4 regions of the Paucilactobacillus salsurae genome follow, and region 1 is predicted to be linked to each of the others. Evidence: riboswitches for the same ligand, from Rfam matches in the RefSeq annotation. Region 1 holds a riboswitch; each other region holds the start of a gene.
What was found. A riboswitch is a leader RNA that binds a small molecule or an ion and turns the genes downstream of it on or off. The one in region 1 is predicted to bind thiamine pyrophosphate.

Region 1 (6,130 bases):
TAACGACTCCTGATAACGTAATTGCTGATTTTCAAAAACGACATGATAGTCAATAAAGCCTGCTAGGCCTGTCATTTGGTGACTGATTAAAATAATTGTTTGTTCAGTTGCTTTCCGAACCTGCAGAATTAATTGTAAAATGATCTGCACGGATTCAAGATCTAGTCCCTTTAAAGGTTCGTCCAATAACAAGATAGGTTGGCCACTGATTAACATTAATAAGATTTGTAGTTTCTTTTTCTGGCCCTCGCTAAGTGAATAGACAACCTGATCTAAATGCTGTGTCAGTTCAAGTTGGTCCAAAATTGTGGCTAATGATGTGGTGGTGAAAAATGAAGAATGAAGTTGTTGCATACTAAGGTCCAGTTCTTCTTGAACAGTAATTTTCAAAAATTGATCTTGGGCGTCTTGGAAAATTAGACCCACCTGGCGCGCATACTGTTTGGCCCTAATCTGGTGAATATTTTGATCACCATTTAGTAAAATGGTTCCCTGATAAGGCATGAGCTTTGTTAGCGCATAAAACAAGGTTGATTTACCAATACCGTTGGCGCCCGTAATCAGTGTGATTTTATTTTTAAAAAAAGCAAAGTTTTCTGCTGATAACAACTGTTGGTCTTGACGCATGAGACTAAAATTTGTCAGTTTCAACGCAATTTGTTCATTATCTAAATCAGGTAAAGACAATTGAATATCTTGCTGTGATTGCGCAAAATGTTGAAAAAGTGTGTTTGATTGTGAAGATGAGAGTTGTGTAATTTTTGCGTCTGTTTCATCCAATTGATAGACATGATCAATATAAGCATCATAACCGTGTAAATCGTGATCAGCAATGATGATGGTTTTTTGATATTGATCGCGTAAAATGGCCAACTTTTGTAGTAAAGATTCTCTCGCAACTGGATCAACACTGGCAAAAGGTTCATCAAGTAAGATAACTGGGCAATCCATGGCAACGATTAAAGCCAAGGCAACTTTTTGTTTTTCGCCGCCAGATAAACTCAGCAACTGACGATCCTTCAACTGTTCAATTTCACAAAATGCGAGTGCATGGTCAATTTTTTCATCCATTTGGGCTGGATCAGTTTGTAAATTTTCTAAAGCAAAGATCAATTCATTTTTGGGCGTATCCATCGTAAATTGCTGATTTGGATTTTGAAACATCAAGGCAAGTTGATGGGTCTTAAGCGCATCAGCCAATGGTTGACCAAAAATACTCATGGTACCGTTTTGAATGGTACCACCAAATTCAGGTAATAGGCCGGTTAAGATTTTTAGAAGCGTTGATTTACCACTGCCAGAAGGACCAACAAGCAATGAAAATTTAGCTTGCGGGAATTCAATCGAGACATCATTTAAAATCGATTTTGGTGACTGATATTGAAATGTTAAGTGTTCGATTTTAATGGTGGCCATAGTAACTAACTGCTCCTTATTGTCGACTTAAAACGCGACTTCTTTGTAATAGATTGGTGATTAACTTGACGAGAACACCACCAAAAATAAAAATGGAAATTAAACGAACGATAAATAACGTGATTAATAATGAAAAACTAAATTTAGCATAACCATTACGTGCCATATCCCAGGCAAATGTGATGATTGTCAAAAACAGAGTTGAAAGACTGATTGAAAACCAATTATAAACTTTATATCCGGTAAACGTAAAACCGAGTTCTGCGGCAATTCCTTGAACCGCACCAGAAATTAAGGTTGAAGCACCCCATTGACCGCCAAAAAACATTTCACCGACAGCCGCTAGGAATTCGCCTAAGAACCCAGCACCCGGAATCCGTAACAAAAAAGCAGCTAATGGACCAGCCATAATCCACAGGCCCATCATAATGTCATTTGCCATTGGTGCGTAGCCTAACGGTGTCAGGAACACAGTTAGGGCATCATAAATAAAATTTGTACCCATAAAAATTGCTCCAAAAGCGATACCGATTAAAGCAAGTAAGATAATGTCTCTAACTTGCCATTTGTTTCGTTTTGCCATGTGACATTCCTCCAAATAGTTGAATTATCACATTACTTTCTGAAGTAAAAAAGCATCTCTTCATGGCGAAGAGACGCTTTCAATTATTATTTCAACATAATAATCCCTTACGATCTCCCTTCGCTGGTACTAACCAGATCAGGTTCAATGGGTGTATCTCAGCCAAACGGCACCCCAGATGTAATATGATTCACTGTTAATATAAATTATTTTGCTCAAAAAAGCAACATGCTCAATAAAAAAGATTCGAGCATCAAGGCTCGAATCTTGTCGTATTAATGGTTTTTGAAAAGATTGGTTAAGTAATTCATGAAGACCATGAGATAACGATCTTTATCAACGTTGACAGCAACTTTAACGTTGGTAGTTGGATCGTTCAATCGTGCGTTATCACCAATTGTGCGTCCGTAATCATTTTCGTCGGATGTGACCTTCATGTTCATATCAATTGTTTGAACAAATGATGGATCAAGTGCAACACCAACTGCTAATGGATCATGAAGCGCACAACCTGTTTTATCAATATCGAGGTTATAGTAGGCATCAATGTAAAAATCAGTAATATCTGCATAGTTTTTACCAGCATCAGTAGCTAAGTTACGCCATACTGAAGTTTCAGCCTTAGTTAACAAAGTACGGAGTGTAACATCCAAACCAACCATTGTAATCTTCAAATTACTGCGCATTACCCGATCAGCAGCTTGTGGATCTTGGTTGATATTTGCTTCGGTATAAGGAGTGACATTTCCTTCAACAGTTAATGCCCCACCCATAAAGGTTACATTACCGATTAAATCAGCAATTTCTGGGTCTTTTGTCAACGCATCATCGAGGTTTGTCATTGGACCAGTTGGTACAATGATGAGATTTTCAGCATACTTGTGAGCTGCTTCGATGATGAAATCAACGGCATTTTGTGATTCAACTGGCCGTTTTGCTTTTGGTAGCTCAACTTCACCAATTCCGTTATTTCCATGGATGTCTTTACTTACTTGCATAACATCAAAATGATCAGTTGTACTTGAATGACTGTGGCCGATGAAGACAGGAACATCTGTCGCACCAAGTAGTTCTAACAATTTAAGACTGTTTTCAGCCGATTGTTCAACTAGGCAGTTACCATATGAGCTAGCAATACCAATTAAATCAACGTCGGGAGCTGTTAGTGCATAAGCAATTGCTAACGCATCATCAACACCAGTATCCAAATCGAGAATCATTTTCTTTGTAGCCATTAAATTACCTCCAATAATTGTTTGAAAGCCTTATCACACTTCTAATGATAGCGGACTCAATCGTAAAAGACAAACCCTAACAATTAATTTAGTGAAAAAAGAATATTTGTCACTTTGAACTAAATTATTGTAAGATAAATGCAATCGATTTTGACGAAAGGAATTAGAAAATGGCTAAAGAAATGTATGATGTGACCATTATTGGTGGAGGCCCAGCGGGGATGTTTGCTGGATTTTATGCTGGGTTACGAGAATTAAAGGCCCAATTAATTGAAAGTTTGCCACAGCTCGGTGGGCAAGTGAATGCACTGTACCCAGAAAAACGTATTTTAGATATTGCAGGAATTCCGGGTATTACAGGACAACAATTGACTGAACAGCTTGAACAACAAATGGCAGAAGCCCCAATTGATCTGTTTTTAAACCAAACAGTTGATGACGTTGAAAAAATAGATGATGGTTTTAAAATTACGACTAAAGAACGTGTGTCATACAGTAAAAAAATTATCATTGCATTGGGAAATGGCGCATTTACCCCGAGAAAATTGTCGGTTGAAGGGGCAGAACAATTTGAGAATAGTTCGCTATTTTATACCGTCAATCACAAGGCAGATTTTAAAGATCAAGAAGTTTTAATTGCCGGGGGTGGCGATTCTGCTATCGACATTGCGCTCATGCTTGAACCAATTGCTAAAAAAGTTCATTTGATGCACAGACGTGAAAACTTTCGGGCGCTCGAGCATAGTGTGTCACTATTGCAGCAATCAAGTGTCGAATTAGAAGTGCCGTATTTGCTAAAAGCAATGCAAAAAAATCAATCCGGTCAATTAGATTTAACCTTGAAAAAGGTGCGCTCCGAAGATGAGGAGAAGACTTTAACGGTGGATTCTGTGATTGTTAATTATGGATTCACCTCAAACAATAAAGCTTTAACAGCTTGGTCACTCGATTTTGAAGAAAATCGCCATGACATTGTGGTCGATTCTAAAATGGAAACGAGTGTTAAGGGCGTTTATGCGATTGGTGATGGGATTAGTTTTACGGGTAAAGTGAAATTAATTGCTTCCGCATTTGGTGAAGCCCCGACAGCGGTTAGTTCAGTGGTTGATGAACTGTATCCTGGTAAACGGGCGCCAGTTCGCAGTACATCACTAAAACTCAAAAATGAAAAATAATAATTCATAAATAAAAACTGCTGTTCAATTGAACGGCAGTTTTTTTGCTTAATTGAAATCAGAATGAGAAAAAACACGTGTGTTTTGCAATTTGTTGAAGAATGTGAGGTAAATCCATTCAAAACACTCTACCCACATATAAGCTAGTAAAATACTACCAACCGCATCAAGTGGGTATGCTCGTTTTAACTGTATTTGTGCAATAGTAACAAAAATAACCAGAAGCCACATTAGGCCAACAATTACCCAGCGTTTAAGTCGATTTTCTACGTAAGGCATGGCCGCAACGTAGATTAAAATCACAAGTAAGGACAAGGCAAAAACGTGATGGCTTGGAAAGGAGGCATGGGCGGCACCAGTATGACTTAATGGTTGAGCCCGATTAACAATTTTTCGCATAATTAAACCAACAATTTCGCCAGAAAAGTAGGTACATAAACACCAAAACGCAATAATTTTATGTTTGAAACCCCATAATAAAAACCAGAGAACTAGGATGTAGAAACCAACTAAAACAGGATTAACTAGAAACGAGACAAGGGTATTCAGCAGCGGGTGATTAAAGCTAAGACCGGTGACAAAATCCTGCAATAAGGAATCAAATAATGAAAAGATTGGCGAATTAGTGAGAATGAGGGACATCATAATAATTAAAATTAACACGGCCGTAATAATATTGAGCAACCGATCGCGACTAGGTACGATATACATGTTTGGATCCTCTTTTAATAATTTTTGAATAATAGGATTATTATTGCATATTCATATTCAAATGAAAATAAGCTGGCTGAAATAATGGAGAAATTTAAAATTTTATTTACTAGTGCTTCAGCAAGTATAATGGTAATTGACAACAAAAAAACCGTTCGAATCGCGAACGGTTTTTAAAACGAGTATAAAATTTAATTCTTGTTATTCTCATCAGGATTGGTGATCTTAATGCGGTTAGAGTCCGTCTTCGAATGATCAAGTTCTGGTGCGTCTGTTGAATAATCATTTTCAGTGCTCTTATTACCCTTCTTCGAATATAAGCTGGTTGATTTACCCTTCAATTGTTTTTCAATATCAATTGCCTGATCAAGGCCATTAGCGTAGTTGTACTTGCTTGGGTCAACTTTTTTAAATCCTTTAGGGTGATAGAAACGCAACAGATTTTTGGTGTTAAGTGAATCCGAAAGATCCAATTCGGTGGCAACCTTTTTGTTATCCGCAGCAATTTGTTTTTTAATCTTACCAGTTGGTGTGATTTTTTTACCAGTTTTATTGCTGTAAATCACGTCGGAAATGCTAGTGTAATCTGGTGTGACAAAATCACGATTTCTAAAAGCCACTACCTGATCGTGTTGGCTGGAGAACAGATCAGTACCAAATTGAATGTAGCGTTTAGAACTAATTCCCAATAAGTGCATTAAGGTTGGTAAGACATCAATTTCACCACCGTAAGTTTTAGAAATACCACCGTGATTACCAGAATTTGGAATCAAGAACATTAATGGTACTCGTTGTAATTGAGCATCATCATAATCAGTCCATGTATCAGCAGATTTACCCAATACAGAAGCTAATTTTGGATTTTCAGAATCGGAAATACCATAGTGATCGCCATAAATGACAAACATTGAATTATCGTATAATCCGGCTTTTTTCAAGTAGTCAAAGAATTCTTGCAGAGACTGATCCAAATAGTGGGCAGTCAAGAAATAGTTATCAACACTTTGGGT
Region 2 (6,130 bases), on a different contig from region 1:
ATTGAGTTAATAACTTTAATTTTTGTTGTTTTCTCGGATAGGTATCAACAGCGGTTTCAGTTAAAAATTGTGCTTCAGTAATGTTAGGAACTGTCACATCGGCCTTAGAAAGTAAGTGACGCATTTTTTCAGGATAATCAGTAGGTAAACCAGGATAAAGCTCGTTATCATCACCCATAGCAGGATCGAAAATAATCAAATTGGTGCGGTTCGTCAAAGCGCTATCTATTAACTCACAAATTTGATCACTACCAAGGTAACCAATTAGTGCACTGTCAAACTGAATATTTTGTTCTTTAAAGTGGTTAACTGCTTCAGGCAACCAGTTATTTAAATGGGCTTTAACAGGTTGACCGAAAGTTTCTGTTTGTGTTGACAATAAGGCTGTGGGCAAGGTAATTAGTTGCTGATTAAATGCCGTCAAAATTGGTAATGCCACGCTCATTGAAAGATTACCAACAGCCGATAGGTCTTCAGCAATTAAGGTTGTTTTTGGGGTGGATTCCATTGTTAGAACTCACTTTCACAAGATTAAGCAATTTTCAGTGCTTTACGTAATTTAACAGCGATTGGCAAGCCAATAGCGGCACCAACAACTGCTTGAATTAAATTGGTTGGGATACCAATTAGTCCGGGAGTTAACGAGTAGAGGAGTGTATCGCTAAGAAAGTAACCGGCGACCATCACAAGACTACCAACCAATAAAGCAATAACTTGAGTTTTACGATCTTTTTGGTAACCTAGTAAACCAACAATAAATCCTTCTGCACCATGAACGATTAGTGAAAAGAACATATATTGTGAGTAGCCGGAAATTAAATCGAGTAAAAAGCCACTTAGGCCACCGACAATTAAGCCATCACGTTTACCATACATAATTGCAGCGATAAAAATACCAGCATCACAAAGGTTGATGTTACCGTGTGTCATAGGAACAGGAATGATAAAGAAGCGGGCAATAACCACGGTAACTGCCACTAACATGGCTGGAATAATAATTCGTTTAACTGATTGATTTGATTGCATAATAGCATCTCCCTAATTCAAATAAACTGCAATGCAACAACTGTTTTCAGTGTACAACAGAGCTTGTGAAAATAATAGTTAATTTAGTGATCTTTTATTGTTTTTTTGGTTAAAATGGCCAATGTTCCAAGGTATAGGCCATTTGCCAAAAAGCTAATTCGTAAGTACTACTTTTCAAAAAAGCGCGTTTCATTAAATCAAGTTCAGCTTGTGGCGCATTTTGACTGTACTTTTTCAATAGATTAATCATATTCGTGGTACCATCGGTGAACCCATCGCTTGCATAACTGTCTAAAAATTGTTGGTAAATTTTCACAGGTGAATGTTGTCCAGCTAATTTTTTGCCAATTTCATTATACAACCAATAGCATGGTAGCAAGGCTGCAATTGCTCGACCAACCGAACCAGACATTAGTTCATAATGCATGTGGGTCACATAATTATATGCAGTAGGTGCGATTGGAGTATTTTGAATTTCATCGTCAGTGATGTGCAGTTGGTTAAACATCGATTCGCGAATATCAATTTCGCCATCCTCAAGACCCAATGCACCTTCTTTTAAAACTTTGATTGCCTTGGGATCATCAATATGATGAGCAATTTCTAAATGAAATTTACCAAATTGTTCAAGATAGTAACGATCTTGTTTCAAATAGAAACGGTAAATTTCCTTTGGTAGTGTTCCGGCAACAAGTTCTTGAATAAAAGGATGGTCAAAACTTTTTTGCCAAATTGGTTTGGCATCTTCGTGTAATTGATCTACAAACATATGATTACTCCTCGACAAAATTTTGATAATAAAACACCTCACTAGTCTAGGCAAGTGAGGTGCTTTGATGTCTTCCTTCGACAGTATTAGCTGTATCAGGTTCAATGGGTATTTCTCAGCTCGAATATGAGCACCCCAGACTTGCGAGATGTTTAATTATCTTTACGATATGAAAAAAATAGGTTTTTGTCAATTGATCGCTAGAATTTTAACTTGATAACTGCCATTTGGTGCAGTGACAGTCACAATGGTACCTGATTTTTGATGCACAATAACGCTGCCTAAAGGAGAGTCAAACGAAATTTTTTGCTTTTGAATATTGGCTTCTTGCTTACCTACAACCGTGTAGGTTACTTGATCGTGGTCATCAAGAAATTCCAGTGTGACCACGGAACCAATTTCGACTGTATTACCTGTTGTTGGTGCGACCACCTGGGCATATTGTAATTGCTTATTTAAAAAACGAAGTCGACCTTCCAATCGGCGCAAATCACGTTTAGCAGAACTATACTCTGCATTTTCAGACAGATCACCAAGTGCTCTGGCAGCTTGTAATGCTTGAATTTTAGCCGGCCGATCTTGTTTTAATTGTTCGATTTCTGTTTCAATTTCGTCATAGCCGGTTTGGGTCATTTTGTTGAAGTAGGGTTCCATATAAAATTCCTCCACTTTGATTATAGAGCAGATTGTCTGTTTTATAATAGAAATGAAATAAATGTTTTATTTGGATAGTGATGTTGTAAAATATTACCAAGCTTAAACAAAATTAATTTGGAGGAAGAGCATGCAAGATTATCGGATTGAATCAGATACATTGGGTGACGTTAAAATTCCAGCAGATGCACAATGGGGTGCGCAGACTGAACGAAGCCGGCATAATTTTACCACCGGTGAAAAGATGCCATTAGCCATTATTCGTGTGTTGCTACAGTTGAAAAAAGCTGCAGCCAAAGCTAATCAGGATGCTCACGGAATTGCAGAGGATAAAGCAACACTCATCATTGCAGCAATTGACCAACTGCTCAAGTTAGATGACGACCAACTCAGAAAAGATTTTCCACTCGTAGTTTATCAAACTGGCTCCGGTACGCAGACTAACATGAATGTGAATGAAGTTGTCGCTCATGTTGCAGCTCGAATAAATCCAAATCTTGAAATTTTGCCTAACGATGACGTAAATCATGGTCAGAGTTCAAATGATATTTTTCCAACCGCGATGAATATCACTGCTGCGTTAACAGTTCAAAAAATGACAGCCGCTGTGCAACATTTAATTGATCAGTTGGAAGAAAAAAGAAAAGCCTACTGGCACACAGTTAAAATTGGCCGTACGCATTTGCAAGATGCGACACCAATTACGTTTGGCCAAGAAATTAGCGGTTGGCAAAGTGCGCTTGAACATGATTTAATATTTCTTGAGTCATTGGCTCCTTCATTAAATGAATTAGCAATTGGTGGCACAGCTGTCGGGACCGGGTTAAATGCCGCACCTGGTTTTGCCGAAGAGATTGCGCAACAAATGAGTCAAATTTATGGAATTCAATTTACTGCTGAATCGAATAAATATTATGGCTTAGCCCATCATTCTGCATTGAGTGCCGTGCATGGGGCCATGAAAACGTTGGCTAATGACCTAATGAAAATCGCGAATGACGTGCGTTTCTTGGGTAGCGGACCAAGATCGGGGTATGGCGAATTACAATTACCTGCAAATGAACCGGGCTCTTCAATTATGCCTGGCAAGGTTAACCCGACCCAAGCGGAAGCCATTACGATGGCCGCTGCACGGGTGATGGGTAACGATGTCACCATCTCGATTGCGGCCAGCCAAGGTAATTTTGAAATGAACGTTTATAAACCTGTTTTAATCAGTACATTTTTAGAATCTGCTGAATTGTTGAACGGCACGATGCAAGGCTTTAGTGACTTGATGATTGCTGGGTTAACGGTGAATGAAGAACGGATGCAACAATTAGTAGATCAATCACTCATGACTGTGACCGCATTATCACCACATATCGGCTATCATGATAGCGCAAAAATTGCCCAATTTGCTCAAAAAGAACATTTAACACTGAGAAAAGCGGCAATTCAATCTGGTAAAGTCACCGAGCAGCAATTTGACGAGTGGGTCGATCCGCTCAAAATGACCAATGTTGACCGTCATGACGATTAGAAAATGGAGACGATGAAAATGGCTGAACCATTCAGATTTGAACCAACTGCGATGAGTGAACTACAAACGCAATATGATGTTGTTATTATCGGTAGTGGTGGCGCTGGCATTACCAGTGCCATTCAGGCTAGTGAATTAGGATTGAAGCCAGTCATTTTTGAAAAAATGCCCAAAATCGGTGGCAATACGACTCGAGCGTCTTCGGGGATGAACGCGGCAGAAACATCCGTGCAATTACGCCACCATATTGTTGACAGTTTTACAGCATTTTATGACGAAACACTGCAAGGTGGTGGGCAGTTAAATGATCCTGCGTTGCTGCATTATTTTACGGAACACAGTGCATTGGCGATTGATTGGCTAGCTGAACATGACATCAATCTGGATGACGTCACAATTACAGGTGGTATGACCACAAAACGGACACATCGGCCAGCTAGTTTAGCAGCGATTGGTGGTTATTTAATTAATGGCTTGCTCAAACAGACCGCACAGCTAAACGTACCAATTTTTACTGATACTGAAGTGACGAAATTGCAGCTAACTGATCATCAGATTGCTGGTGTTGAAATCGATGTTAATAAAAAACAGCAAGTCATCAAGGCGCCGACGGTCATTATTGCAAGCGGCGGTTTTGGTGCTAATCAAACGTTGATCGGTCGATATCGGCCTGAGCTGTCAGATTATAAAACCACCAATCAACCTGGTGCGATGGGTGATGGTATTAAATTGGCTACACAAATTGGAGCGCAGACTGTTGATATGCAACAGATTCAAATTCACCCGACCGTGCAACAAGATCAACCGCATACCTATTTAATTGGCGAAGCGGTACGTGGTGAAGGGGCTATTCTAGTTAATACCGATGGTAAGCGATTCATCAACGAATTGGATACCCGCAAGGTCGTTTCGGATGCCATAAATCAACTGGGCGGTACAGGTGCGTACTTGATTTTTGATCAATCAATTCGTGAACGAGTTAAAGCAATTGAGTTCTATGATTCAATTGGGTTAGTGACCACTAGTAAGAATTTAACTGAATTAGCTACTCAAATTAAAGTTAACGAGGAAACGCTAAAACAAACTGTTAAAACTTGGAATTCAGCCGTTGTCTCACAAAATGATCTTGAATTTGGTCGGACCACGGGGATGACGACTGAAATCAATCAAGGCCCATTTTTTTCAATTCATGTTTCACCTGCCATTCATTACACAATGGGTGGGTTGAAAATTAACCCACAAACACAGGTACTCAATGAAAAAGATCAACCCATTGACGGATTATATGCAGCCGGCGAAGTGGTCGGTGGCTTGCATGGCAATAACCGCATTGGTGGCAATTCAATTGCTGAAATTGTGGTCTTCGGTCGTCAAGCAGGACAACAAGTATTTAAATATTTAGAGTCATAAAAAAATACCAAGCACTCACCAATCGTGAGCAACTTGGTATTTTTTTAGTAAACAGGATGCCACTGAGTATCTGTGACAGCTTTTTTAATGTCTGTAATTTTTTCTTTATTCAACCCTTGCTCAATTGCAGCTTTAGCAGTCGCAATGGCTGTAGTTGTCGAAAATTCGTTAATCTTTGTAACAGGCGGTAACACAGCTGCCCCAGGTTCACTAGGATCAACAAACCCGCTCAAAGAATGGGATGCTGCACTAATCATTTCATCAGTTAACAATTTAGCGGTAGCTGCAATCGTACCTAATGCAAGTCCAGGATACACTAACGCATTGTTAGCTTGGCCAATTTGATAAGTGACACCCTTGTACGTAACTGGAACACTTGGTACACCCGTTGCAACCAACGCTTTACCATTTGTCCACTCAATCAGATCGTGAGCATTAGCTTCTAGTAACTTAGTTGGATTTGAAATTGGGAAAATAATCGGACGTTCAGTATGAGCGGCCATTTCTTTAATGATGGCTTCCGTAAAGGCACCAGGAACAGTTGAAGTACCAACTAAAATAGTTGGATGAACTGCTTTAACTACTGCCGCTAAATTGGTTAATTCCTGAGAATTACTAAACTCATTTCGTTTCCGGGCAAATGGCTGCTGTTCAGGTGTTAAACCGGGTGTGTCTTCAAATAAGAGTCCCTGTTTATCAACTAAGTAAAAATGTTTTTTGGCTTCTTCAGGTGATAAACCTTGTAATAA
Region 3 (6,130 bases), on a different contig from region 1:
ATGTCTTTTTTACGTTCACCTAGTGCACGTAAAATACCGATTTCTTTAGTCCGTTCGGATACTGACATGTACATTGTCACGATGATCATTAATGCTGACACAAGTAATGAAATGCCGGCGATGGATGATAAGACGATTGAGGCAATTTGGACGTATTGGTTAACCGTATCCAAAATGTCACCGACTGTGATGGCACCGAAAATATACTTATCACCTTGTTTTGTCGCTTTGATATCTTTGGCAACACTCTTCACATTGCTAGCTTTATCCACATTCACAGAAACATAGTTCGCATCAGTGATGGCTTTAGAGTCCTTCATCAACTTATGCATCGTGGCATAGTTAGTTGATGCTGGTACAGAAGCGTTTTGGCCCCCTTTAGTAAAGCCTGAGACCTTCAACGTTTTCTTCATTTGAACAGGCTGATTATCCTTGTTAATCCATGGAATCGAGAAGGTGATTTTTTTGCCTAATAACGCTTTGTAATTCTTGCTTCCAGTTAAAGCAGTTGCTTGTGCTTTACTAATCACGACTTCATTATCTTTTGGTGCATGACCAACTGAAATCGTGTCACTAGCAAACGCCTTGGTCCAGGTTTGGAAACTGCTGCCGTTTGTGTTGTTCTTCTTGTACGTCAACGTATAGTTGCTTAACTGATAGGCTGCTTCAACTTGAGAAACATGCTTAATTTTCTTGAGTTTATTGACTTGTTTATCTTTAATCAATAATTTATCAGGTTGGCTTGAATACTTTTGCATCGACTCTTGTAATTGCGCCGTACTAATATTTTTACCAGTTGGATTTTTCAATACCGTAATCGAGCGCGGATTCACCATTGAATTAATTTGATCTTGGATGAAGCCGTTGACCCCATTACCCAGACCACTAAATAAGAGCACCGCAAACAACCCAATAGCCGTTCCCAGCATAATCAAGGAATTACGCCAGAAGTTGTATTTTAAATGCTTAAAGGCGTTATTATAACTGGCAGCTGACGATAATGGTTTGGGTTCTAGCTGCTTAACTTGATTTTCTGGCATCGGGTAGGCTGGTTTCAAGCGCGTATCACCATCTAACACACCGTCAGATAAATGAATAATCCGCGTTCCGTAGTTCGCCACGTCCTGTGAATGGGTAACGGCAATCACTAATTTACCTTGGGCCGCAATCTGGGCCAGCATTTCCAATACTTCTGCCGTATTTTGAGAATCTAGTGCTCCAGTTGGTTCATCTGCGATGATAATTTCTGGATCACTTGCTAATGCACGGGCAATTGCCACTCGTTGTTTTTGCCCACCGGACAATTGGTTCGGGTGCTTTTTCAATTGGTCGCCTAAACCAACTTGTTTTAACAACTGAATAGCCCGTTCTTTACGTTCACTGCTTGATAATTTCGTCATATCAAGTGACACTAAAATATTATCGACGATGTTTAAATGGCTAATCAGATTATACGATTGATAAATATAGCCAATCGTGCCGCGTCGGTAATCATCAAGTTGTTTTTCTTTTGTATGATCGAGCACATGTCCATCAACTTTAACTTGGCCGGTAAAGTTACGATCAAGACCGCCAATAATGTTCATTAAGGTTGATTTTCCGCCACCGGATTCACCTAAAATTGAAACAAATTCGCCGCGTTCCAACTCAAAGTCAATTCCGTTTAACACTGGAAATTCTTCTTTGCCTAAGTAATATGACTTATGAATGTCATGTAGTTCTAAATATGCCATAGAGCTCTCCTTTTTGTCAGCAAGTTCAGCTTCGTCGGTGTAAAGCCTAAAAAAGACAGTCACACATTTGTGATTGCCTTTTTTATTAACCGCAATTAATGGGCATTTACCACACTCGGTAAATTACACCACTGCATTAACAATTTCAACTAATTTATTGATAAATTAAAATTTAAACTCATCCACGATGTGCACATTGACGTTGTCACTACCGTGTAACAACTTAGCTACTGGACAACGTGTTTCTGCAATATCTAGCATTCGTTGGGCATTTTCAGGTGTTTGATCTGGAATCAGCACTTGGGCATCTAATTTGAATTGATACCCATGAGTGTCGTGCATCATATCAATACCAACGCGGACCTTACTTTTGTGTTCTAGACCTTCTCGTTTTTCCAGTGCTTGGAGTGTCGCATTTAAACAAGTTGCGAGTGCTAAGCCAACCAGTTGTTCCGGATTTGTCCCTGCATCCGGTTTGAGCGGGCTACTGACACCCAGACTCATCCCCTCTTGATTACCAACATATGAAACTCCTGGTAATCCAGCATCATTTTCAACTTCTGTATGGTATAAAACTTTATCAAGTAGTGACATAAGTATCCCCTTTTCTAGTTTGCCCCTAGTTTACTACCAGTTCCTACTGATTCAATACGATTTGCATCGTTTTTTCAATATTGGCACTATTTAAAAACATTGAAATTGATGAAATCCCACTAACACCAGTGGCCAGGACGTCAGGAACATTTTTTTCTGTGATACCACCAATCGCTACAATTGGCTTATCGCTGACTTCTAATAAATTTTTTAGCCCTGTCGTCCCAATTGCTGGATCAGCATCGGCCTTAGAATTTGTCGGATAAATCGGTCCACTGCCAACGTAAGCAACTTGTGGCAATTGATTAGCTACCCGAATTTCTGCTGCCGTGTTACATGAATAGCCAACAAACATATCGTCACCTACTGCATCAATGACGGCTTCAACTCGACGATCTTTTTGGCCAACGTGGACACCATCCGCTTGAATCTTAATAGCAAGCGGAAAATCGTCGTCAATAATTAACGGGATCTGATATTTCGTGGTCAGTTGTTTGCATTGCAAGGCCAACTCATAACGCTCATCTTCATTAAGACGTGAAGTGCCTTTTTCACGCAATTGAAATGCTGTAATGCCCGCCTTCATTAACGCTTCAATCTTGGGCAAAAATGCACTTGGGTCACCCAAATCTTGGGTACCGCCGACCAAGTAAGCTTTTAACATTTCTGCATTAAATTTCATCTGCTTCCACCTCGCGATAGGCCCAGTGATTCAGTGGCCCGTGTCCATGTCCAACCTGAATACCATTGCGAATCGTTGCATCAACATAGCTTTTACCCATGCGAATAGCTTGCTCGATTGAATCACCTTTCGCAAGTTGGGCCGTAATGCAAGCTGATAATGTGTCGCCGGTACCGTGAGTATTTTCCGTGGCTACACGTGGCGCACTCAACCAAAACGAAGTACCATTTTCAAGTAAGACAAAGTCACTACTTTGTCCTTCCTCAATAAAGTGGCCACCTTTAACCATCACGTTTTTCGTTCCCATGGCTTGTAGCTTTTTGGCTGCAGTTTCCATGTCTGCTTCATCTTTAATGGTCATTTGCGCTAATTTTTCCGCTTCTGGCAGATTGGGGGTCACAATCGTGGCGAGTGGCAAGAGTTCATTGGCTACCACACTAACTGCATCTTCGCTTAACAATGGTGCACCGCCTTTTGCAATCATCACCGGATCCACGGTTAATGGACCAAAATCATAACGTTTAAGGTTTTCCACCACCGTTTTTACCCTTGTCACATCGGCTAGCATTCCCGTTTTACAGGCTTTGATATCTAAATCTTCATCAAGTGACGCAAACTGTTCATCAATAATTTTGGGTGGGAGTGCCATAAAATCCGCTACTCCTAAAGTATTTTGAGCTGTGATCGCAACTAACACTGTAGTTGCAAAGACATGTCGTTCCTGAATCGTCTTTAAATCAGCTTGCATCCCCGCGCCGCCACCGCTATCAGAACCGGCAATCGACAAGGCCTGTGGATATTGTTTCGTCATTAGACTTCCTCCGTTGATAACTTACCTTCAATTTGTTTTTCTGTCACTAAGTTTAATTCATCCATGAGTTGAATTGCAAAAGTACCCGGGCGTGGTTGATCTAACTGCTCTGCCACTAATTGTCCAGTTGTCGCAAAGACTGCACACGCCGTTTGTGCCGCTTCATAAAAGTCAGTTGTTACTGCACTAAAAGCACCAACAATACTAGAGAGCATGTCTCCAGAACCGACGTGTAATTGAAATAATGATGTGCCATTATAAACTTTCGTAGCTTGGGTACCGTCGGTAATAATGTCAGTTTCCCCGCTTAAAATAACAACACAGTTACGCACTTGGGCACATTTTTTGGCAACTTCAACGAGATCACCAGATCCCGAACCGGCATCGATGCCCTTGGCGGCCCAGTCAATTCCGGCTAATGCGGCAATTTCACCTGCGTTGCCACGGATGATGTCTGGTTGAAAATCGGTTAATAATTGATTGGCAGCTTGGAGGCGGAATTGGACGGCTCCCACTGCAACTGGATCAATGATGAGTGGTTTGTGATATTGTTTAGCTAATTGGCCGACAACTTTAATTTGCTCTAGTTGTGGGATTGTGAATGCACCCAGGTTGATGACGACTGCTGAACTGATTTTGACCATTTCTTCTGCTTCTTTGACTTCCTCGGACATGATGGGTGAGGCACCGATCGCGTTGATGCCGTTGGCGACGTCTTGGACTGTGACGAAGTTTGAGATGTTGAAAACGATTGGGTTTTGGGTTCTTAGGGTTGTTAGTAGGTTGATTTTCATGGTTTGGGTCCTTTCGTTTTTAGGTGGTTTTTCTTCCTTATTTTTATGGCTGAAACGTGTTCCGAGCAACCCGTTGCTCTCCACACTCTGGCTCATTGCGTCAACTCAAAAAAATCATCACCCAAAAAGGACACTCACAAAACCTGTGAGCATCCTTTTTGGGTGATGATTTTTCAGAGCTAAACGACGCTCTTCGCATTACACTTTCCTTCGCAAGTACCAACTTCACAGGTTCAAAGGGATCACGTTTGATTAACGTGTCTCAGTCTTTTATAAGACACCCCTAGTGTGTATTTAATTGGTTTTATAATACTTGATTCATAAGTTAAATTCAATGGCTGTTATGAGGTGGTGTGTTAGAATGGTCCTGTAATAACCAATTTGGAGGGAAAATTATGCAAGATATTGCTGATACTTACACATTAAATAATGGCGTTAAAATTCCAGTTGTTGGTTTTGGAACTTGGCAAACTCCGAGCGGCAAAGTTGCCTATGATTCCGTTAAAATCGCTCTTGCAAGTGGTTATCGCCATATCGATACTGCGACAGCATATGGTAATGAAGAAAGTGTTGGGAAAGGGATTAAAGATAGCGGTCTTAACCGTCATGACATCTTTTTGACCACCAAACTTTGGAATCCTGACCACGGCTATGAAAATACGAAAAAAGCCCTCGATAAATCATTGACTAGTCTGGGTACTGATTACGTTGACCTCTACTTAATCCATTGGCCAAGTCCTGTGGATACCCGTGATCATTGGGAAGAATTGAATGCCGAAACTTGGCGAGCCATGGAAGAAGCCTTAAAAGCAGGTAAAACCCGTGCCATTGGAATTTCTAACTTCCGTCCTAAGCATTTGGAAGCTTTGATGAAAACTGCAACTGTCACCCCGGCTGTGAACCAAAACTTCTTAAACCCAAGTGATTTACAACCAGAAGTAACTGAAGCAAATGCCAAATATAATATTTTCAATGAAGCTTACAGTCCACTCGGTACTGGTAAAATCTTCTCTGTGCCAGAATTAAAAGAAATGGCCCAAAAGTATGACAAAACCGTAGCACAAGTTGTCTTACGTTGGTCATTACAACATGGTTTCTTGCCATTACCAAAATCGGTCCATGCTAATCGCATTGAAGAAAATACCGACTTATTCGATTTTGCTTTAAGCGCTGACGATATGAAGGTCATTGATGGCCTTCGTGGTGTTGCCGGTTTAGCAAATGACCCCGATGTTCAAAATTTCTAACCTTACTATAGTAGAAGATGTGATGCACATCTTCTTTTCTTTTTGCCGCTAACTATGCCATAATGATAGCCGATGATTTTATACAGATAGGATATTTTAAATGACTAAACAATCAAAATTTAAACAGGCTCCATCCATCGATGTCCCAGTTGATACTCGTTTTCCACTCACCATCAAACGTTTAGGAATCAACGGCGAAGGTATCGGCTATTTCAAACACAAGATTTGCTTTGTCCCCTATGCACTGGTTGGCGAAGTGATTGTTGCTG
Region 4 (6,130 bases), on a different contig from region 1:
TCAACAAAGTTAAACGCTTTATAGTCGGCGATGTACTCTAAACTATGATCCTTAGCCAACCACTCTTTGGGAGTCGGATTGTTTGGCTTTCTCATATGCTGCGGCATGGCCGATCATCTCCTGATTCATATGTTTTTGACGCGAAGCAATTTCTTTATGTCGTCCGTGAACCATTGGTCGTTGTTGTGGGTTACCAAGGTAACCACAGGTTCTTTTGACCACATCACAAAATTGGGGATCATGGTTACCACATTGTGGACAAACAAACCCGCGCGCAGTGGCCTTGAAGTCTCCCTTAAAGCCACATTTGAAACATTGATCAATCGATGTGTTGGTGCCTAAATAACCGACATGATCATAGGCCCAATCCCAAACTGCTTCGAGCGCCTTTGGATTTTGCCGTAAATTTGGATACTCACAATAGTGAATGAACCCACCGGAAGCATATTTAGGAAATACCTCTTCAAATCCTAATTTATCAAATGGTGTCGGATGTTTACGCACGTCATAGTGAAAACTATTCGTGTAGTATTCTTTATCGGTAATATCTTTAATACGGCCAAATTTTTCAATATCATCACGACAAAAGGTGTCAGTCAGTGATTCTGCAGGCGTGGAATATAAACTATAGTGATAACCACTTTCAGTTGCCCACTGCTGACAATAAGCATTCATCTTAGCTACAATCTCTTCAGCAAAGTCATGGGCTTCAGAATTGGTTTCCCAAGTTGAGCCAAAAAATGCAGTACAAACTTCATATAATCCAATGTAGCCAAGTGATACAGTTGCCCGTTGATTTTTGAACGCTTCATCCACACTATCGTCTTTATTCAATCGTTTCCCAAAAGCACCATACATATACAATAATGGTGCATTTTCGGGTTTTGCTTGCTTCGTTCGTTCAACTCTGTAGGATAGTGCTTCGTGGCAAATCGCCATTTTTTCATCAAAAATTTCCCAGAACTCATCTTGATTGCCAGCTGATTCAAGTGCAATTCGCGGCAAATTGACAGTGACAACTCCGAGATTCATCCGGCCTGAATTAACTTCTTTACCATTCTCATCTTTCCACCCTTGTAAAAATGAACGACAACCCATTGGTGTTTTGAAACTACCGGTTAATTCAACAATCTTGTCATACATTAACAAGTCTGGGTACATTCTTTTTGTTGAGCATTCCAATGCTAATTGCTTAATATCGTAGTTTGGATCATTAGGATTGAGATTCAATCCACGTTTTACTGTAAAAACTAACTTCGGAAAAATAGCTGTTCGGTGTTCTTTGCCCAATCCTTTGATGCGCACTTGCAAAATTGCCTTTTGAATTTCTCGTTCAATCCAATTCGTCCCTAAACCAAAATTAACCGTTGTAAATGGTGTCTGACCTTGTGATGAATACAAGGTGTTAATTTCGTATTCTAACGCTTGCATCGCGTCATAAATGTCTTTGGTGGTCTTTTCCTTAGCAAATGCATCCTGATTGTCAGGCGCAATCCAACGCTTAGCATCAGCCAAATGTTTATCGTAATTTAACTGTGCGTAAGGCGCTAACAGTTGATCCACACGATTAGCCGAACAGCCACCATACTGTAGTGATGCTACATTGGCAATAATCTGTGACATTTGAGCAGTGGCTGTCTGAATTGATTTGGGCGAATCAACCCAGGCATTTCCGATCTTAAAACCGTTAGTCAACATTTCATCAAAATCAATGAGACAACAGTTTGTTTCTGGTGTTGCTGGTGAATAATCCAGATCATGCCAATGAATATCGCCTCGTAAATGTGCTTTAGCCACCATTTCTGGTAACATTTTCAAGCCAATGGCGCGACTCACTGAACCCGCCTCTAAATCACGCTGTGTATTAAATACTTTACTGTCTTTATTGGCATTTTCATGAACGACATCATCACTTTGATTAAATAATTTATTTAGGCGATGTTGTGGATCAATGGCTGCTTGAAATGCAGCTTGATTTTCATGAAACTTTTTGAGGTAGGCATTAGCTTCATCAGTGGCATCGGATGCCTGTAAGATTGACACTAACTCGTCTGCAATTTCTTCAGTTGTTACTTCGTCAGCATTTTCAAAGTGTTGCGCTAACGATTGGCAAACACTTTGAATGAGCAATTCATCATCAGTTAGTTGATGCAAAACAAACAAAATCTTATATCCATAAAATTTGGTTGTCGCACCACCACGTTTAACAACCGTTATTTTTTTTAATAGATCTAATGACTGTTGCGCAGTTAGTTTTACATCCATTTTGATTCCTCCAAGCATTAAAATTGTTACTAATAATACTAAGCCCAAATACATAAAAACACAATATGTTGTGTTAACTTTAATTAATTAATACAATATATTGTGTTTTATGCATTTTTATTTAATTTTAATTTTTAGCTTGTTTTGTCTGATTCGCTAATCATTTGATTACAGAAGACAACCCTGTTTAATTCAGATTTGCGATAATCAATTGTGTACGACCAATGCTTAAAATTCACACTAAATGACTTATTATTTGCTAGGCCATTTTTATGCATTTTAAAACTGGTCTATCACCACATATTGTTACCTAAACCACACTTTGTGGTCTCTAATTCAAGTATTGATTATCGAATCCAATACTTGGATCAATTTGTTGACCCAATCCTTGTTGATTTAACCAGTCATAAAATAAACGCCAGTTTTGTTCATCAATTGGAGCAAATGACTGGTCATCTGCAAGACGATAGTGCTGGCTAACCTCTACTTGAGAAGCCACTACTAACTCTCGTTGCAACATTCGATCAGGGACATATCTCATTAAAACTTTGGCAGCATCTTCAGGATCATTTTTAGCTGCCGCGTAACCATGAGCTGTAGCTTGCAAAAATTGTCGGACAACTGTTTGATTGTCATCAACAAAATTTTGATTGGCTGCAATTACGGGTGTGTAATAATCAAACGCCGGCACAAAGTCTTTCACATAAAAGAAATTGTAGTGTTCATTATTATTTGCCAGTTTAGCCATGAGTCCTTCCCAATGATGGTAGACAAAAATACCATCATATTTTCTTTGCTGTAGATCGGTTACTGGGTCGAAAATCATGTCATTTGAAATCATTTTAGTTTGGCTAAAATCGCCCCCATCAGCGTTAATCGTATCGCCAATAATGTGCTGCTCAGTTGGGTAACCAAATGTCGCATATGTTCGATGCGTCAAGTCTTTCGGTGACTTAATATCACTGTTAGTTAATAATCCTGAACGATTATGATCCATCAGTGCAGCAAGTGCCACTAATGGGGTTTGTTGATCTTTCACAAAAAAATCTGACATCGACATCTGTTCAGTAATCGCAAAATCTGCCTTGCCATTTAATAACCACTGACGACCATCACCGTGGTCATCTGGCATAAAAATTTCAACATTTAACCCTGCTTGGGCATAATAACCCCGATCAATTGCTTCATAAAATCCTGTATGAACAGTGTTTGGAATCCATTCTAATGCTAATCGAATTGTTTGCATGCCAATACCCCCCTATTGAATGTTCAAAACTTTTGCGCGTTTTAGTAAATTAATAATCATTTTGTTGATGACGCCGCTAAAAATGAAAGTTGAAATTAAGCGAATAATGAATAATACAATTAACATTGATGGCGCGTACTTGTTGTAACCAAAGAAAAAGAGTTCCCGACCAAAAGTCACAATTGTCACGAATACCACACTCAATGATAAACTAATCCAGTTGTAGACTTTGTATCCGGTTAACGTGTAACCTAGTTCGGCCCCAAATCCTTGTAGTAAACCGGCTATAATTCCTGCAGCACCAAATTGGCTACCGATAAACATTTCTACCACTGAACTGAGTGTTTCTCCTAAAATGGCAGCACCTGGAATGCGGAATAGATAACCCACTAATGGTCCTGCCATGACCCAGACGCCCTCCAAAATATCGTTTGCCGCTGGTCCCCAACCAAATGGGGCCAGCAATGCGGTGAGAACGTTATATAATGGTCCAATCACCCAATAGATGACACCAAAAAAAATTGCAATTAAAGCTAACAAAATGATATGCTGCACTTTCATTTTCTTAATCAAAATAGAACCCCCTACAAATTTTTTGAAAATCATCATGGCTTACCAAACTAACTGAATAAAAAAAGCAATTAAACAAAAAGTCTAATTGCGCTACACAAAGTAAAATATAGTTGCCCTACATTTCAAGTAATTCCCTCCGCTAGTACTAACTAGATCAGGTCAATGAGTATAATCTCAGCCTTCGGCACCCCAATTAACGATTATTCAATTAGGATTAGTTTACCATGCATCGGAAAAATAACAAATTTTTGTTGCTTAAATTCATCCAAATTTTTCCAGAAAAAAAGTTCAAGCGTTTACTTGAACTTTTTCATTCTTAAATTCGATCTAATTAGTTTCTTTTCGATTAACTCCTAATCCCACCAATAGGCCCGAGACTCCTAAAAATGAAAGGAAAATTGCGGCAAATCTGTTTTCATCAGTTTGTGGTAATTTAGCAGCGGCTTTTTTTGTTGGTGTCGCAACTGGTGTCTTCACAACCGTGGTCGCAGTTAAAATTGGTTCGGGTGTTGATTGTGTCGGTGTCACAACGTCATTTGTTGGTGTGACAACATCTTTACTATAAACCAATGTCACAGTTTGTTGCCCACCATCAAATTCACCATTCGTTGCTGGTGTAGCATGATCGAATGTGTAACCATCGAAGTCTTTAACGTCTGCTGTAAAGCCAGTACCGGTTGTTCCTGTCAGTTCAATAGGGTTTGCTAGTGCATTGCCGTCTGTATCAACATATTGAACTTGAACGGAACCATTAGTAATTGGTGCAGTTTTATAAACGGCAAATATTTCAATTGGATCCTCACCAATTGTTCCAGTTTGATTACCTTCCCAGTGGTCAAAAACATAACCTGAAATTGTTTTTTCATTGGCAGTATAGGTACTTCCAGTTGCGCCGTCCAAATTATCGTCATCGGCAATTGTATTTGAAGCATCATCGATGTAGTGAACTTGCACTTTTCCAACAGATTTAAAACTGTTGTCAGATATTCCCACAAATGAAGTTAAGACACTATCACTAAGATCAGCAATCACAATTTTAATATGGTTGACTTCGTTTGGCTTAACCTGAGCTGAAATTGTCAATTCCTTTGTGACGCCGCCAAAAGTTGTAAATGGCACTGATAGATGTGCATCCGTATTGTCAATAAAGTATTCACTATTTTTGACATGGTTACCGTTAAGGTCCCCATTATTGACATTGTTAATGGAGACAAACTCATTGCTATTAGGAAGTGTTGCAACATTATTACCATTCACAAAGAACGCAAATGCATCATTGAATTGACTATCAACAAAATCTGGATATTCTTCGGAACCAAAAGCATACTTGAATTCAAGTTGTGAATATTTCGGAACAAAGTCAAATTCAAGCGCTGCTGCGTCATGAGAGTCTGAGCCAGTCATTGTATCAATATCTGCATCACCTGATTCACCAAGGTCTTCTACACTCTCTTTAACAGATCCGGATGCAAGTACAACACCACTATCAAAACCAAATACTTGGGTTCCACCTTTGAACTCTCCAGAAGCATCACTGCTACCTTCGTATTTAACGTTGCTAATTTGCACCGTATTATCAGCCGAAACTAGCTTTTGCGCCATATCAGTAGGCGTGCTGGTTGCAACTTCCATTGAATCAGTTTGTGGTTGTGTAGGATCAGTGGTCGTGGCACTAGGTGTTTGCGCTGTATTTGGATCAGCTTGGTTATCATCAGCTGAAACAATTTGCTGATTAGCAACAAATAGGCCCACACCAATTATTGCCGTCCCTAACCCCAATTTTACAAATCTTGTTTTCATAATATTCCTCCCAAAATTGTCCTGTGAATGTCTGTACAAGTTAAATTCGCTTAATTTTAGCAAACGATAATTGTTAATACAATAAACAATTTTATGATAAATATTAAAAAATTAGATAATATATCTCGTTTTTTCAATCCTACAAAGAGTTTTTTGTTTAATTATAATATTTTTTAATTAGTTAATATTAGTATATGATAACGCACCGATCCTTCTTAAATAACAACATACAAAAAAATCCTCGTA

Region 2: another riboswitch for thiamine pyrophosphate. It lies ahead of tenA (thiaminase II); the one in region 1 lies ahead of ACYVQZ_RS02690 (ECF transporter S component).
Region 3: another riboswitch for thiamine pyrophosphate. It lies ahead of thiM (hydroxyethylthiazole kinase); the one in region 1 lies ahead of ACYVQZ_RS02690 (ECF transporter S component).
Region 4: another riboswitch for thiamine pyrophosphate. It lies ahead of ACYVQZ_RS08485 (ECF transporter S component); the one in region 1 lies ahead of ACYVQZ_RS02690 (ECF transporter S component).

What each region holds. Positions count from the first base shown of each region.
Region 1 covers NZ_BAAHWX010000002.1:143,586-149,715, forward strand. The annotation lists gene ACYVQZ_RS02685 (ABC transporter ATP-binding protein) at 1-1,416, opposite strand, end outside; gene ACYVQZ_RS02690 (ECF transporter S component) at 1,433-1,999, opposite strand; TPP riboswitch at 2,098-2,186, opposite strand; gene ACYVQZ_RS02695 (nucleoside hydrolase) at 2,275-3,234, opposite strand; gene ACYVQZ_RS02700 (NAD(P)/FAD-dependent oxidoreductase) at 3,405-4,409, shown strand; gene ACYVQZ_RS02705 (phosphatase PAP2 family protein) at 4,458-5,120, opposite strand; gene ACYVQZ_RS02710 (LTA synthase family protein) at 5,312-6,130, opposite strand, start outside.
Region 2 covers NZ_BAAHWX010000003.1:222,379-228,508, forward strand. The annotation lists gene ACYVQZ_RS04655 (bifunctional hydroxymethylpyrimidine kinase/phosphomethylpyrimidine kinase) at 1-508, opposite strand, end outside; gene ACYVQZ_RS04660 (ECF transporter S component) at 532-1,026, opposite strand; gene tenA (thiaminase II) at 1,136-1,795, opposite strand; TPP riboswitch at 1,851-1,943, opposite strand; gene greA (transcription elongation factor GreA) at 1,985-2,449, opposite strand; gene ACYVQZ_RS04675 (class II fumarate hydratase) at 2,580-3,971, shown strand; gene ACYVQZ_RS04680 (flavocytochrome c) at 3,990-5,381, shown strand; gene ACYVQZ_RS04685 (malolactic enzyme) at 5,426-6,130, opposite strand, start outside.
Region 3 covers NZ_BAAHWX010000005.1:69,288-75,417, forward strand. The annotation lists gene ACYVQZ_RS06195 (ABC transporter ATP-binding protein/permease) at 1-1,733, opposite strand, end outside; gene ACYVQZ_RS06200 (OsmC family protein) at 1,899-2,327, opposite strand; gene thiE (thiamine phosphate synthase) at 2,371-3,009, opposite strand; gene thiD (bifunctional hydroxymethylpyrimidine kinase/phosphomethylpyrimidine kinase) at 2,999-3,820, opposite strand; gene thiM (hydroxyethylthiazole kinase) at 3,820-4,614, opposite strand; TPP riboswitch at 4,803-4,909, opposite strand; gene ACYVQZ_RS06220 (aldo/keto reductase) at 5,010-5,861, shown strand; gene rlmD (23S rRNA (uracil(1939)-C(5))-methyltransferase RlmD) at 5,962-6,130, shown strand, end outside.
Region 4 covers NZ_BAAHWX010000012.1:1,140-7,269, reverse strand. The annotation lists gene nrdG (anaerobic ribonucleoside-triphosphate reductase activating protein) at 1-107, opposite strand, end outside; gene nrdD (anaerobic ribonucleoside-triphosphate reductase) at 52-2,265, opposite strand; gene ACYVQZ_RS08490 (ABC transporter substrate-binding protein) at 2,597-3,511, opposite strand; gene ACYVQZ_RS08485 (ECF transporter S component) at 3,524-4,084, opposite strand; TPP riboswitch at 4,199-4,286, opposite strand; gene ACYVQZ_RS08480 (choice-of-anchor L domain-containing protein) at 4,412-5,884, opposite strand.